One region of the Vibrio sp. R12-SW3-ISO1 genome, then DNA from elsewhere that is predicted to be linked to it. Evidence: predicted binding sites of a transcription regulator. Region 1 holds the regulator's gene; each other region holds the start of a gene.
What was found. The regulator CRP, encoded in region 1, controls carbon source genes, mostly activating them, when cyclic AMP is high. The targets are predictions, from matches to a motif close to TGTGANNNNNNTCACA.
Positions count from the first base shown of each region.

Region 2: AC6R0R_RS12975 (NupC/NupG family nucleoside CNT transporter) is a predicted target of CRP. The motif match lies at 1,886-1,901, and genes of this name have one in related genera.
Region 3: recB (exodeoxyribonuclease V subunit beta) is a predicted target of CRP. The motif match lies at 1,920-1,935, and genes of this name have one in related genera.

Region 1 is NZ_JCBDGK010000050.1:123,771-128,034, forward strand. It holds gene astD (succinylglutamate-semialdehyde dehydrogenase) at 1-691, shown strand, start outside; gene AC6R0R_RS16395 (DUF1338 domain-containing protein) at 811-1,611, shown strand; gene crp (cAMP-activated global transcriptional regulator CRP) at 1,767-2,399, opposite strand; gene AC6R0R_RS16405 (phosphoribulokinase) at 2,657-3,526, opposite strand; gene AC6R0R_RS16410 (capsule assembly Wzi family protein) at 3,852-4,264, shown strand, end outside.
Region 2 is NZ_JCBDGK010000043.1:51,413-55,676, forward strand. It holds gene yaaA (peroxide stress protein YaaA) at 78-851, shown strand; gene AC6R0R_RS12965 (DUF5363 family protein) at 901-1,068, shown strand; gene AC6R0R_RS12970 (TatD family hydrolase) at 1,068-1,841, shown strand; gene AC6R0R_RS12975 (NupC/NupG family nucleoside CNT transporter) at 2,047-3,309, shown strand; gene AC6R0R_RS12980 (XapX domain-containing protein) at 3,575-3,745, shown strand; gene deoC (deoxyribose-phosphate aldolase) at 4,008-4,264, shown strand, end outside.
Region 3 is NZ_JCBDGK010000043.1:92,375-96,638, reverse strand. It holds gene recB (exodeoxyribonuclease V subunit beta) at 1-1,743, opposite strand, end outside; gene recC (exodeoxyribonuclease V subunit gamma) at 2,117-4,264, opposite strand, start outside.

The DNA.
Region 1 (4,264 bases):
CGGTGAGCTGGACGCGACGGTCTACACCATTTTGCAATCGGCCTTTATCAGTGCTGGGCAGCGCTGTACCTGCGCGCGTCGTCTCTATGTGCCTGTGGGCGACAAAGGCGATGCTTTGGTTAATCGCTTGGTTGAGGCCACACGCAAGCTGCGCGTCGATCAGCCGTTTGCAGAGCCAGCGCCTTTTATGGGCCCACAAATTTCGAAAGCTGCGGCACACTTTATCCTCAACGCACAGGCGAACTTGCAGAGCCTTGGTGGTGTGAGCTTGGTGGAAGCGAAAGCGGGCGAGGCAGCGTTTGTCACTCCGGGGATTATTGATGTCACGGCCATCGACGCGCTGCCAGATGAAGAGTATTTTGGCCCGCTGCTGCAAGTGGTGCGTTATCAAGGTCTTGAGCGCGCGGTTGAGCTGGCCAATGACACCCGCTTTGGCCTCTCTGCTGGGCTGGTGTCCACCGATGATGATGAGTGGGCCTACTTTGTTGACCACATTCGTGCAGGGATCGTCAATCGCAACCGCCAATTAACTGGGGCGAGTGGCGATGCGCCGTTTGGCGGACCGGGCGCCTCGGGCAACCTTCGCCCAAGTGCTTACTACGCTGCGGACTATTGCGCTTACCCTATGGCATCGATGGAAGGCGAGCACACCTTGCTGCCTGAGGCGTTAAGCCCGGGTGTAGAACTGTAAGAGGCACCTTGGGCTCACTTGGAGCCCAAGGTGTTCGATTCATTGCTAGGTTTGTGATTAAGCCATTCTTTTAAAGAACTAGCTTTACGATTCAGCTTCACGATTAACATGGAGACGTTATGACGCCTGCTCAACTGTTCGATTTACTGTGGCAAGACTATATTTCCCGTCTATGCCCTCAAGCGGCCAAGGTTCATCAGCTTTTAGAAGAAGATGAGCCGCTGATCAATGACCATATTGCGCTGCGCACCTTTAACATCGCGCCGCTCGGTATCGAGACATTGGCTGCGCCATTTATTGCGCTGGGTTACCAAGCGTGTGGTGATTATCTTTTTGAGAGCAAACACTTGGTCGCCAAGCACTACGAGCACGCCGATCCGACGTTGCCAAAAGTGTTCATCAGTGAGCTGAAAGTCGAAGAGTGCTCAGCGCCGCTGCAACGCATTGTCAGCAAGCTGGTGGCACAAGTGGAGGCATCCGCACTGCAAAGCCATGAGTTTTTGTATGCGGGCCGTTTGTGGGATCTCAGCTATGAAGATTTTCAAACCCTCGCCCAAGAGAGTGAGTACGCAGCATGGCTTGCGGCGCACGGCTATGGGGCTAACCATTTCACCGTAAGCGTTAATCAGCTCAAGGCATTTGACGAGGTCGCGGCGGTGAATGAGCACCTGCGCCAAGCGGGTTTTGTCATCAATGAGTCGGGCGGCGAAGTGAAAGGCTCACCAGAGGTACTGCTTGAGCAATCGTCCACCATGGCAGACAAAGTCGAGGTGAGCTTTAGTGACGGTACGCAAGTGACCCCAGGTGGCTTCTACGAATTCGCCAAACGCTATCCGATGAGTAATGGTGAGCTCTACCCAGGGTTTGTCGCGGCTTCAGCGGATAAGATATTTGAGAGTACGGATGGGGGAAGTTCCTAGTGCCTAGTTGCTAGTTCCTAGAGGGGGGCTGGTGAAATGGGTGATGGGTAATAGGTAGTGGTAAATAAAAAGCCACCGCTGGTAGACAGGGTGGCTTTCTTAATCTTTAAAGGTTTTCTCTAGGAACTAGCCACTAGGAACTCGCCTCTAATACCCTATCGCGTGCCGTAGACGACGATGGTTTTACCGTGGGCGGAGATCAGGTTTTGCTCTTCAAGCATCTTCAAGATACGGCCAACGGTCTCGCGTGAACAGCCGACAATCTGACCGATCTCTTGACGAGTGATCTTGATTTGCATGCCGTCTGGGTGCGTCATTGCATCTGGCTGTTTCGCTAGGTTAAGTAGCGTTTGCGCGATGCGGCCTGTCACGTCTAGGAAGGCGAGGTCACCGACTTTCTGGCTCGTCACTTGTAGGCGGCTTGCCATTTGCGCAGATAGACGCATTAGGATGTCAGGGTTGACTTGGATAAGCTGACGGAACTTCTTGAATGAGATCTCTGCAACTTCACAAGGTGATTTAGCGCGAACCCAAGCGGTACGCTCTTGATCTTCTTCAAATAGACCAAGTTCACCGATAAAGTCACCTTGGTTTAGGTAAGAAAGGATCATTTCCTTACCTTCTTCGTCTTTAATCAGTACCGCCACAGAGCCTTTGACGATGTAGTAAAGCGTCTCTGCTTTCTCACCGGCGTGGATCAATGTGCTTTTTGATGGGTACTTATGAATATGACAATGTGACAGGAACCACTCTAATGTTGGATCGGTTTGAGGTTTACCTAGAACCATAATATCTCACTTCCTCTGCAGGGTACGCTTGCCGCTTTCCATTTTTGTCGCGCCAGTAAAAGGCGCGAAGCCTTGAACAAGGCTTTTTAGGATAAGAGCACTTATTCAATGCTGCAAGCCATCTTTGTTTCGGTTACAAATAGTAGCCTTTTTCAAAAGGGATTTCTTGATTTTAATCGTGTCAAGTTGGTGATTGTTTACGCAAAAATGTGCACATGATCACGGTATGACAAGTAAACGGGTCTTAGGACTGATCGCTAGCCAATTTTACCCGTCTCGATAAGCTGCTGTAGGATAGGTCTGACGATGAGCTCCATCGCAAAACTCATCTTACCCCCCGGCACGACAATAGTGTTGTGGCGCGACATGAAAGAGCCATCAATCATAGCGAGCAGATATGGGAAGTCGACCTGTTTGATGCCGCGCAGGCGGATCACCACAAAGCTTTCATCTAAACTTGGGATGCCTTTAGCGTTAAGTGGGTTGGACGTATCGACGGTCGGCACGCGTTGGAAGTTGATGTGGGTACGCGAAAATTGCGGGGTAATGTAGTTGAGGTAGTCATCCATCGAGCGGACAATCGAGTCCATTACCGCTTCGCGTGAGTGACCGCGATCGCGCGTGTCACGGACGAATTTTTGAATCCACTCCAAGTTCACAATCGGCACCATGCCAATCAAAAAGTCGACGTGTTGGGCGACGTTGACCTCACCATCCACCACGCCGCCATGCAGTCCTTCGTAGAACAGCACGTCAGAATTTTCCGGCAAATCTTGCCACGGCGTGAAGGTACCCGGCATTTGATTGTAGGGCACGGCTTCATCGAAGGTGTGCAAGTAGCGACGAATTTGCCCTGTGCCTTCATTGCCATACTGCTTAAAAAACTCAGACAGCGCAGGGAAGTCGTTCGCCTGCGGACCAAAGTAGCTGATGTGGCGTCCTTGCTCGCGCGCTTTGCGGATCTCGACATCCATTTCTGGGCGCGTAAAGCGGTGGAAACTGTCCCCTTCCACCCAAGCCGGTTTCACGCGCATCATGTTAAACATTTTGCGAAACGCTTCAGAGGTCGTGGTTGTGCCCGCACCGGAAGAGCCCGTTACGGCAATAATGGGGTGTTTTGCTGACATGACAAACCTTATGTGTAATACCTGTCCTTGTATGTTCGCACTATATCACCAAAACGAAGGCGAGTGTGCCCCTTGAGCAGTTTGCTACTCGTCAGTATTCTTATTTTCGCAAGTTGCATTTTAACTACGTAGTATAATGAGAAGGGAAGTACTTTATTGATATGTTAATACTCTATATACTGCATATCTTTGTGATTGATGCAGTATGATCGGGCGTGCTTATTTGTAGCTAGTTCACCATTTCATCGAAAACCAAAATTCTAATAAGCTAATAATAATTATAGGTTATGTCAGTGGGATTCAAAGAGAATCAAAGGTTCTAGTTGTGGTAAATGGATGTTTAGGACGTCGGTTCTTTATAAAAGACACGTTTTCAGAGGTAACACTGCAAGTATTTTTCGGTTTAATGTGGGTGTTGTCTCTTTTCTGTCTTCCCTTTGGTGTAAAAGCGTCACCATGGCTAGAGTCCCATGACCCTTTCCTAAGAGCATCACTCAATCAACTCTCAAATATTGGCCTGATGAACTCTCCCGTTAGTACATTTCCTCTACGTTGGCTTAGCATCGGCGATGATCTCGCCAACAATCATATATCAGATGAACAAGCCTTAGTAGCAAATCGACAGTTGCGGCATTCAATGAGTAATGCGCAATATGGACGTGGTAAATTCATGTCGAAAGTGAAGTACCAGACAGGGCCGCTAGTGTCTTTAGGATATGGCGCTAATGATAGTGATAG
Region 2 (4,264 bases), on a different contig from region 1:
AAATGATTCATAAAGCCGTGCAGACATTGCACGGCTTTTTTTGTACCCTAAGGTAAACAATCAATAAGAGTAAAGTCATGTTAATCGTCGTTTCTCCAGCGAAAACCTTAGATTACGAATCACCCTTGGTGACCGAGACCTACACACAGCCTGAGTTAATTGACTACTCCAAGCAGTTGATTGAGGTGTGCCGTAAATTGACGCCAGCCGATGTGGCGAGTTTGATGAAGGTCAGTGACAAAATCGCCGATCTGAACGTTGGCCGCTTCCAAGAGTGGAGCGAGACATTCACACTCGACAATGCCCGCCAAGCGATTTTGGCGTTCAAAGGCGATGTCTATACAGGTCTTGATGCCCAGACACTCACAGAGGCGGATTTTGAGTACGCTCAGCGCCATTTACGTATGCTGTCTGGCCTTTATGGTCTGCTTAAGCCGCTTGACCTGATGCAACCATACCGTCTTGAAATGGGGACTAAGCTTGCCAATGAGAAAGGCACCAACTTGTATCAGTTCTGGGGGAATGTGATTACCGACAAGCTCAATCAAGCGATTACCGAACAAGGGGACAACGTCTTGATTAACTTGGCCTCCAATGAGTATTTTAAGGCGGTTAAGCAAAAGAACTTGGATGCGCAGGTGATTACGCCGGTGTTTAAAGACTGCAAAAACGGCCAATATAAAGTGATCAGCTTTTATGCCAAAAAAGCGCGCGGCATGATGGCGCGTTTTATTATCGAAAACCGCATCGAGAGTGTCGCGGATTTGACCCAGTTCAACACGGCGGGGTACACCTTTGCTGAGGATGAGTCGAGCGCGACTGAGTTAGTGTTCAAACGTGAAGAGCAGTAGTGCAGGCGAGTGGTCATCGTTGCTAGCATCGGGCAGGGGAGTCATGCACATGTGGAAGAGATTAAAACATTGGCTTGAGCGCTACGACGCTTGGTGCCACTCTATGGGCCTTACTCCTGGGCAAAAGCGAAGTTGCGTGCCATACCGCTCTGAGGATGCAAAACAGAGCGCCGCTGCCACTTCGTCCTCATCACCCACTTCAAAGGCGCAGCAGTAATGCGCCTTTTTGATACTCACTGTCATCTCGATTTTGCCCCCTTTAAGGCTCAATTAGGGGCTACATTGCAAGAAGCCAGTGAGCAAGGAGTCGAGCGTTTTCTGGTTCCTGCGATTGGCGAAAGCAATTGGAGCGATCTTATTGCGCTATCCCAACAGCACAAGAACTTGCACATCAGTTTGGGGTGCCATCCCTATTTTGTTCACACCGACTCATTGATTGAGGTCAGTCGCCTAGAAGCTCAATGTGAGTCGGTAGGCTCAGTGTGTGTCGCGGTCGGAGAGTGCGGCTTAGACGCCATGATCGATGTCGACGCTCTGCGACAAGAAGCGGTGTTTGAGGCGCAGATCAGCGTGGCCAAGAATCTGCGGCGGCCCTTGATTCTTCACGGGCGAAAAACCTATCACCGCTTGTTGCAACTGCTTAAGCAGCACCGTTTTCACTACGGTGGGATTTTGCATGGGTTTTCCGGCAGCTATCAACAAGCGATGCAATTTGTTGAGCTCGGTTTCTACATCGGTGTGGGCGGAGTGATTACCTACCCAAGAGCGAATAAGACGCGTCAAGCGGTGACGCAGGTGCCCATCGACCATCTTGTTTTGGAAACCGACGCGCCCGACATGCCGTTGTCAGGGTATCAAGGCCAAGCCAATCATCCTAAGCGTTTACCCCAAGTGTTAACGACATTGGCGCAACTGAAGCAGAGTTGTGAGCAAACGGTTGCGGAAAACGTTTGGAAAAACAGCTTTTTGGCACTGTCTATTTGTGAATGAATTCTAAATAAAATGTGCTTTTTATGATTCCTATGAACTTTAGTTGTGATTTTTGTCACACTTACGAGTGAACGAGTGGTGAATCTTATCAGAAACTGTGAAGGCGGCATTACTTTATCGGTGGACGGATGAGTATAATTGCCCGTGCTTTTGAGCTCCATTTTGTAACACGCCAACAAATAACTTAATAAGGAAGTCATAAACTATGAGCCTGTTTATGAGCCTAGTCGGTATGGCAGTTTTGATCGCTATCGCGCTTCTACTGTCTGATAACCGCAAAGCTATCAATCTAAGAACTGTGGGTGGCGCTTTTGCTATCCAATTCATCATCGGTGGTTTCGTTCTGTACGTACCATGGGGTCGTGATCTTCTAGCTGGTTTCTCAGCTGGTGTACAAAACGTGATCGACTACGGTAAAGACGGTACTGGTTTCCTATTCGGCAGCCTAGTTAACTTCTCAGTTGACGGTATCGGTTTCATCTTTGCTTTCCAAGTACTACCAACGCTAATCTTCTTCTCTGCGCTAATTTCTGTACTTTACTACATCGGTGTGATGCAGTGGGTTATCAAGATTCTTGGTGGCGGTCTACAAAAGGCACTGGGTACATCACGTGCCGAGTCTATGTCTGCAGCAGCGAACATTTTCGTAGGTCAAACTGAGGCACCACTTGTGGTTCGTCCGTTTGTACCTAAAATGACTCAGTCTGAGCTATTTGCAGTGATGTGTGGTGGTCTAGCGTCTGTAGCAGGTGGTGTACTTGCTGGTTACGCTTCAATGGGTGTACCTCTAGAGTACCTTGTTGCCGCATCATTCATGGCAGCACCTGGTGGTCTACTGTTCGCTAAAATCATCAAACCTGAAACTGACACGCCAAATGACGATCTAGGCGCGGACATCGACGGTGGTGACGACAAGCCTGCTAACGTTATCGATGCAGCAGCTGGCGGTGCGTCTGTCGGTCTACAGCTTGCGCTTAACGTTGGCGCAATGCTACTTGCGTTCATCGGCCTTATTGCTCTTATCAACGGCATCCTAGGTGGCGTTGGCGGTTGGTTCGGTATGCCTGAACTGACACTAGAAATTCTTCTAGGTTACATCTTCTCACCACTTGCATTCCTAATTGGTGTGCCTTGGGAAGAAGCGACGCTAGCGGGTTCATTCATCGGTCAGAAACTGGTGGTGAACGAATTCGTTGCTTACCTAAACTTCGTTCCTTACGTTGGTGATGCAGCTCAAGTTGTACCAGCAACCGGTGAAGTGATGTCGACTAAGACAGCCGCTATCATCTCGTTCGCGCTATGTGGTTTCGCAAACCTTTCTTCAATTGCGATTCTACTAGGTGGTCTAGGTGGTCTAGCGCCAAACCGTCGTCACGACATCGCTCGTATGGGTGTGAAAGCGGTCGCAGCAGGTACTCTGTCTAACTTGATGGCAGCAACCATCGCTGGCTTCTTCCTATCTTTCTAATTTAAGAAGCGATAGATTATATAGACGCCGTTTTATAAGACCCCGTAGTTGCATAGCTTGCTATGTACTACGGGGTTTTTTCGTTGTTTAAAGGTCTGGAGTGTGTCCAGACAACAAGATTCATAACGTTTGTGCAGTGGATAAAACTCAGCAATCGTTAAGCCGGATCTTTTTTGAGATACAAACCGTTTGCGCTCTGTGTGCGACTACAGTTTTGCGATAAATATCTATACTGTATAGGTGTAAAGAAAATAGGCCTAAACTGATGAATGATGTGATTCTCGCGACCTTAGCGGGCTTTGTTGTCGGAATCCTGTTTTCCGCCATCAAGCTGCCCATTCCAGCACCTCCAGTATTACCGGGAGTGATGGGAATTGTGGGCGTTTATCTTGGTGGTGTAACCTTTCAATGGATCATTGAGCGGTTTTTTAGTTAACGCTAATTAATACAAGGAGTATGATTAGCGCGGCAACATCGGTTGCCTGAGGCGTCACAAAGCGCCTATACACGTTAGACACCGCAATCGCAGATTGTTGTGCCATAGACCAAATTGGTACTGTGCGGTGACAAGGATAGCAATTGGTACATGTTCGCTGTATGTAGCAAGTCTTCAAGGAACCAAGTCCGTTCATTAATGATTACACCTTAATCATAGGGATTAAGGCGGTGAAATTTTTGAATATTGATCGGAGATAGAAATGAGCGATTTAAAAGCAGCTGCACTACGTGCACTAAAACTTATGGACCTAACTACGCTGAATGACGATGACACTGACGCGAAAGTTATTTCACTGTGTCATGATGCAAAATCAGCGGTAGGTAACACAGCTGCCATCTGTATTTACCCTCGCTTTATTCCTATTGCTAAGAAGACCCTTCGTGAGCAAGGCACACCTGACGTTCGTATCGCAACGGTAACGAACTTCCCACACGGCAATGACGATATCGAGATTGC
Region 3 (4,264 bases), on a different contig from region 1:
GATCATCCGACCTTCATTCCCAGTGCGCACCAACACAGCAATATCACCGGCCTCAATCGCCTGCTCGCCTTTCGCGCCCACCAACATGGCTTCGTTATTAGCCGCAGCCTGAAGAATTGTCTGGATCTGGTTGGCCGTCGCACTCGCCATCGCCTCAAGGTACTCACCTTTGGCCAGCGGCTTCTCTTCGGCTTCTTGTAACCAATACGTCAACGCTGGTTGTCGTGTGCCGCTTAAAGTCCAACCTTTGCGCTCAGAACCCGGAGAGGCGTTGACGGGATAAAAAGGAATATCTTGATCGTAGATAAACGGGCTTTTCGGCACTGAAAACACTTGATTGACCGCTGCCACCATATCGGCGCTTGAGCGCCAGTTCGTGCCTAAAGTGAAATGCGACGTCACTTGTTGGCGCGCTTTAATGTAGGTAAAAATATCCGCGCCACGAAACGCGTAAATCGCCTGTTTCGGATCGCCAATCATAAACAGACCGCACTCAGGACGATCTAGGTAAATACGGCTGAAAATACTGTATTGCAGCGGATCGGTATCTTGGAATTCGTCGATCATTGCAACGGGATAGAGAGTGCGAATGCGCTCACGCAGCAACTCAGTATCATCAAGGTCGATCGCCGCAGAGAGCTGAGTCAACAAGTCATCAAACGAGAGCCACTGCTTCTGAGCTTTGGCCGCTGCCAGCATTGTGCGGCAATGCTCTATCGCATGAGCCAACATCGGCGCTTTCAGATCCACCGGGTGAGCGAGGTGGGCTTCAATACGTGCAAATAACGGGTGCTCAGGCGCTTGGCCTTTCGGTGTTTTTTCAAGCAGTGCGTTTTGCGCAAACTTCTCCAGCGCCGTAGGTATCTCATAGTTTGTCGTTGCCTGGGCTGCCCAGGCAGAAACACTCTCTATCCAGGTCGGTAGCGATTTTTTACTGTAACTGCGCTTATTGACGTCTGACTCGTTGATGATCGCCAGCACCTCGTCTTGATGCGCTCGCCAAAGTGCCTTGAGTTCATCAATTTGAGCCAGATTACGCTCATGCAGATCCGCTAAGCTGCCCTGCATTGCAGGCACGCTTAACGCCAAAGGTGCACCAGTCAAATAGTTCGAAATCGCGGCTAACAGCTCATTCGGCGCCCGCCAAATTCGGCGAATTTCACCTGCCAGTTGCGGGGGTAATGGATAGAAATTACGCCGCCAATAATCTGCGACCACTTGCGCTTTTAGATGGCTTTCATCAGTGACAAGTTCATTGCTAAATCGACTGCCTGACTCAAACGCATTTTGCGTCAGCATCCGCTGGCAGAAACCATGAATCGTGTAGACGGCGGCTTCATCCATCTGCCTTTCCGCTTGCAGCAAAATTTGCGCAGCTTGGGCGTGATCCGTCACCGCTTCCAGCAAAGGCTCGATCACTGGGTCGCTGCTTTGGCCACGAGCAAAAGCAAGGCGCGCGTCATGAATACGCGCTCTGATCCTATCGCGTAGCTCCGCCGTGGCAGCCTCAGTAAAGGTCACCACCAAAATCTGATCCACAGTGAGCGGATGCGCGTGCCGAGTCTGATCGTCGCCATGCCCGAGTAGCAAGCGCAAATAGAGCCCTGCAATGGTAAAGGTTTTTCCTGTTCCAGCTGAGGCTTCAATCAGCCGAGCACCATGCAATGGAAAAGTCATCGTATCGAGTGCGGTCGGTGTGATATCACCACCACTAGAAAGAGTGGAACGAGACGATGCGGTCATAAAATTCTGCCCTTTAACTGTACGAGTTCACACATTGGCTCAATGGCACATTGTATGAATTCATGGATGTTTCACCTATCACGATTCAGCTCGACAATATTAGTGCTAATACTCAATGTGATCCGGTTAATAAAACGCTATTTTATCTGTTAACCCCATAAAAATACGGGGAGTTCTGCGATCTTACTCACAGCAGCCTATAGAGTGAGTCGTTAGTATTCGCAGCACGAGTTGAGGCAGTGTGTCTGCCCATCAACCCAACAAATCATGGTCCCTCTGACCTGTGGCCGTACAGCGAACGCCCTACACTATAATGATTTTCTGGCGGCCACTTTACCTTCTGCTATTTTTACTTTTCATTTTCACTGTCCCTCTACGACACATCGGCAGCATCCTGTACAGCGAGACGAGGTGCTTGAATGACGCGAGCAGCCAATGTACGCACTCGAGCGGCCAGTTCCTCATCCCATTGCGGCCAAATACGACGAATATAACTGTCGTTGCCTTCGCCACTCGACATGTAGCCATCATTGAACGTATCGGCCATTTTTTTCAGCGATTTGTCTTCATCGTCCGCCCACTTACCGCGACTAAAACCCGCTTCTATCGCCGCTAAAGCGGTACGGGGGAAATAAGGTAAAGGTTCACTCATGCCTTGGAAGTAAAGACCCACCAGCTCATTGAGTAGTGCGTACGCTTGCTCACGAGACTCTAGTGCAGGGTAGACCAGATGCTGCGCCCCTTCTTTTTTGTCATAGCCGATCAGGTGAGTGCGCAGCGCACGACCACTGGCGGCCATGGCCAAATGATCAAGCCAAGCGGAGAGATAGTCTTGAGATCGAATCCGCCCAGTACGAAAACGCACAAGCCCAGATTGGTACACTTGAGTCAACCAGCCGACCAGCTGTACGGGTTTGCCATCGCCAAGCACATCCAACGTGAGAGTGACTTCATGATCCTCACAAGGCGCTTGACACAATCCGTGCAAGGTTTTCGCTAACTCTTCACTTTGCACTCGGTTGGTTTCAAACTCAATGTCACCAAAGGCGCCAATAGGCAAACGCCCTTCGGCGCGATGCTTCGCCACACATTGCGCCATCAAGCGACTAGGATCGCGATCAGCTAATGTGTGAGCGGTCAGCAGTGTCGTGAGCAGCTCATCGCGCAACTGATAGCTTTCCAGTCCGCCCAGCACAAAGGGCTCTTCATCGTTCATCACAGGTTGCGGCGGCTCAAACGTCACCTTTAAACGGCGGTTGAAAAAGTACTGAACGGGCAGGCGCCAAAAGCGTTGCAGCTCGACTAAATCCAACTCGAGTGGAAAGTGCGCGCCGAGCAAGTAGTCACTCAACTGACGCTGAAAATCACCACTTTTTTGCCCCTGGCGCAAGGCGGCAGGTAACCACTCTTGAGCGTAACTTGCCCGCTCGCCAAGAAACGCCTCAGCGCTGAACGGCACCATGGGATGAGACGTGCTCAAGTGGTGAACAAGGCGCGAGCCGGACTCATCACAGCCTAAATCTGAATCGCCTTCCAAACAGTAGTTTTGATGGCAGTATTCCATTAACTCAGAGACCAACACCGATGGCATGCGCGGCGTGTTGTCTTGAATTGAGCGCCCGACATAACTGATGTAAAGCGTGTCCTGCGCCGATAACAGCGCCTCTAAGAAAAGGTAGCGGTCGTCATCTCGGCGCGAACGGTCGCCATGCTTAGCGCGACCATTCATCAAATCAAACCCTTCCGGCGGCACAGACCTTGGGTAAACGCCTTCATTCATTCCCAATAGACACACAGTCTTAAATGGAATGGAGCGCATCGGCATGAGGGTACAGAAGTTGACTTGGCCGGCAAGAAAGCGCTGACTTACCCGCGTACCAGAGAGTTTGTCACGCAAATACTGCGTCACAATCGCAGCAGAGAGCGGTGCACTGAACGCGGCATCATTCAGCTGCTCTTTGAGCATCGCCAACGTATCACGAATGGATTTGAGCGCCGCTTCGCCATCCAAATCCACTAAAAAGAAATCATCCAACAGCTGAGTCAGCACTTCGCGCCACTGATCCACACCTTGGCTCTGCGCTAACTTGGCGCGATAAAGCGCAATGGTTTCAATATAGTGAGCCAGTTTGCCCGCCAGTTCGGCGCCAAGGCCTTGAACTTCGTTGAACGGCGCCAGTTCACCTTGTTCGGTGTTCAGCAGCCCTGCCGATGCAGGCATTGCATAGCCCAGCAACATGCGGTTGATACCAAATTGCCATGTATTTTGGCCGGTTTTAGGCAAATCAAATTCTTGCGCGGTGTGGCCGTCGAGCCCCCAGCGAATCCCCGATTGCTCTACCCACTGTTTAGCGCGAATAAACTCGTTATCGTCGAGACCAAATCGCGCCAAGATCGCTGGTGTTTCCAGCAGCTCAAGCAGCTCCGAGGCCAAACAGCGCGATTGCGGCAGCATGGTCAACAATAAGAAAGCATTCAAGATCGGGCTTTCTTGGTTGGCACTGCGATCCGAGATAGAAAA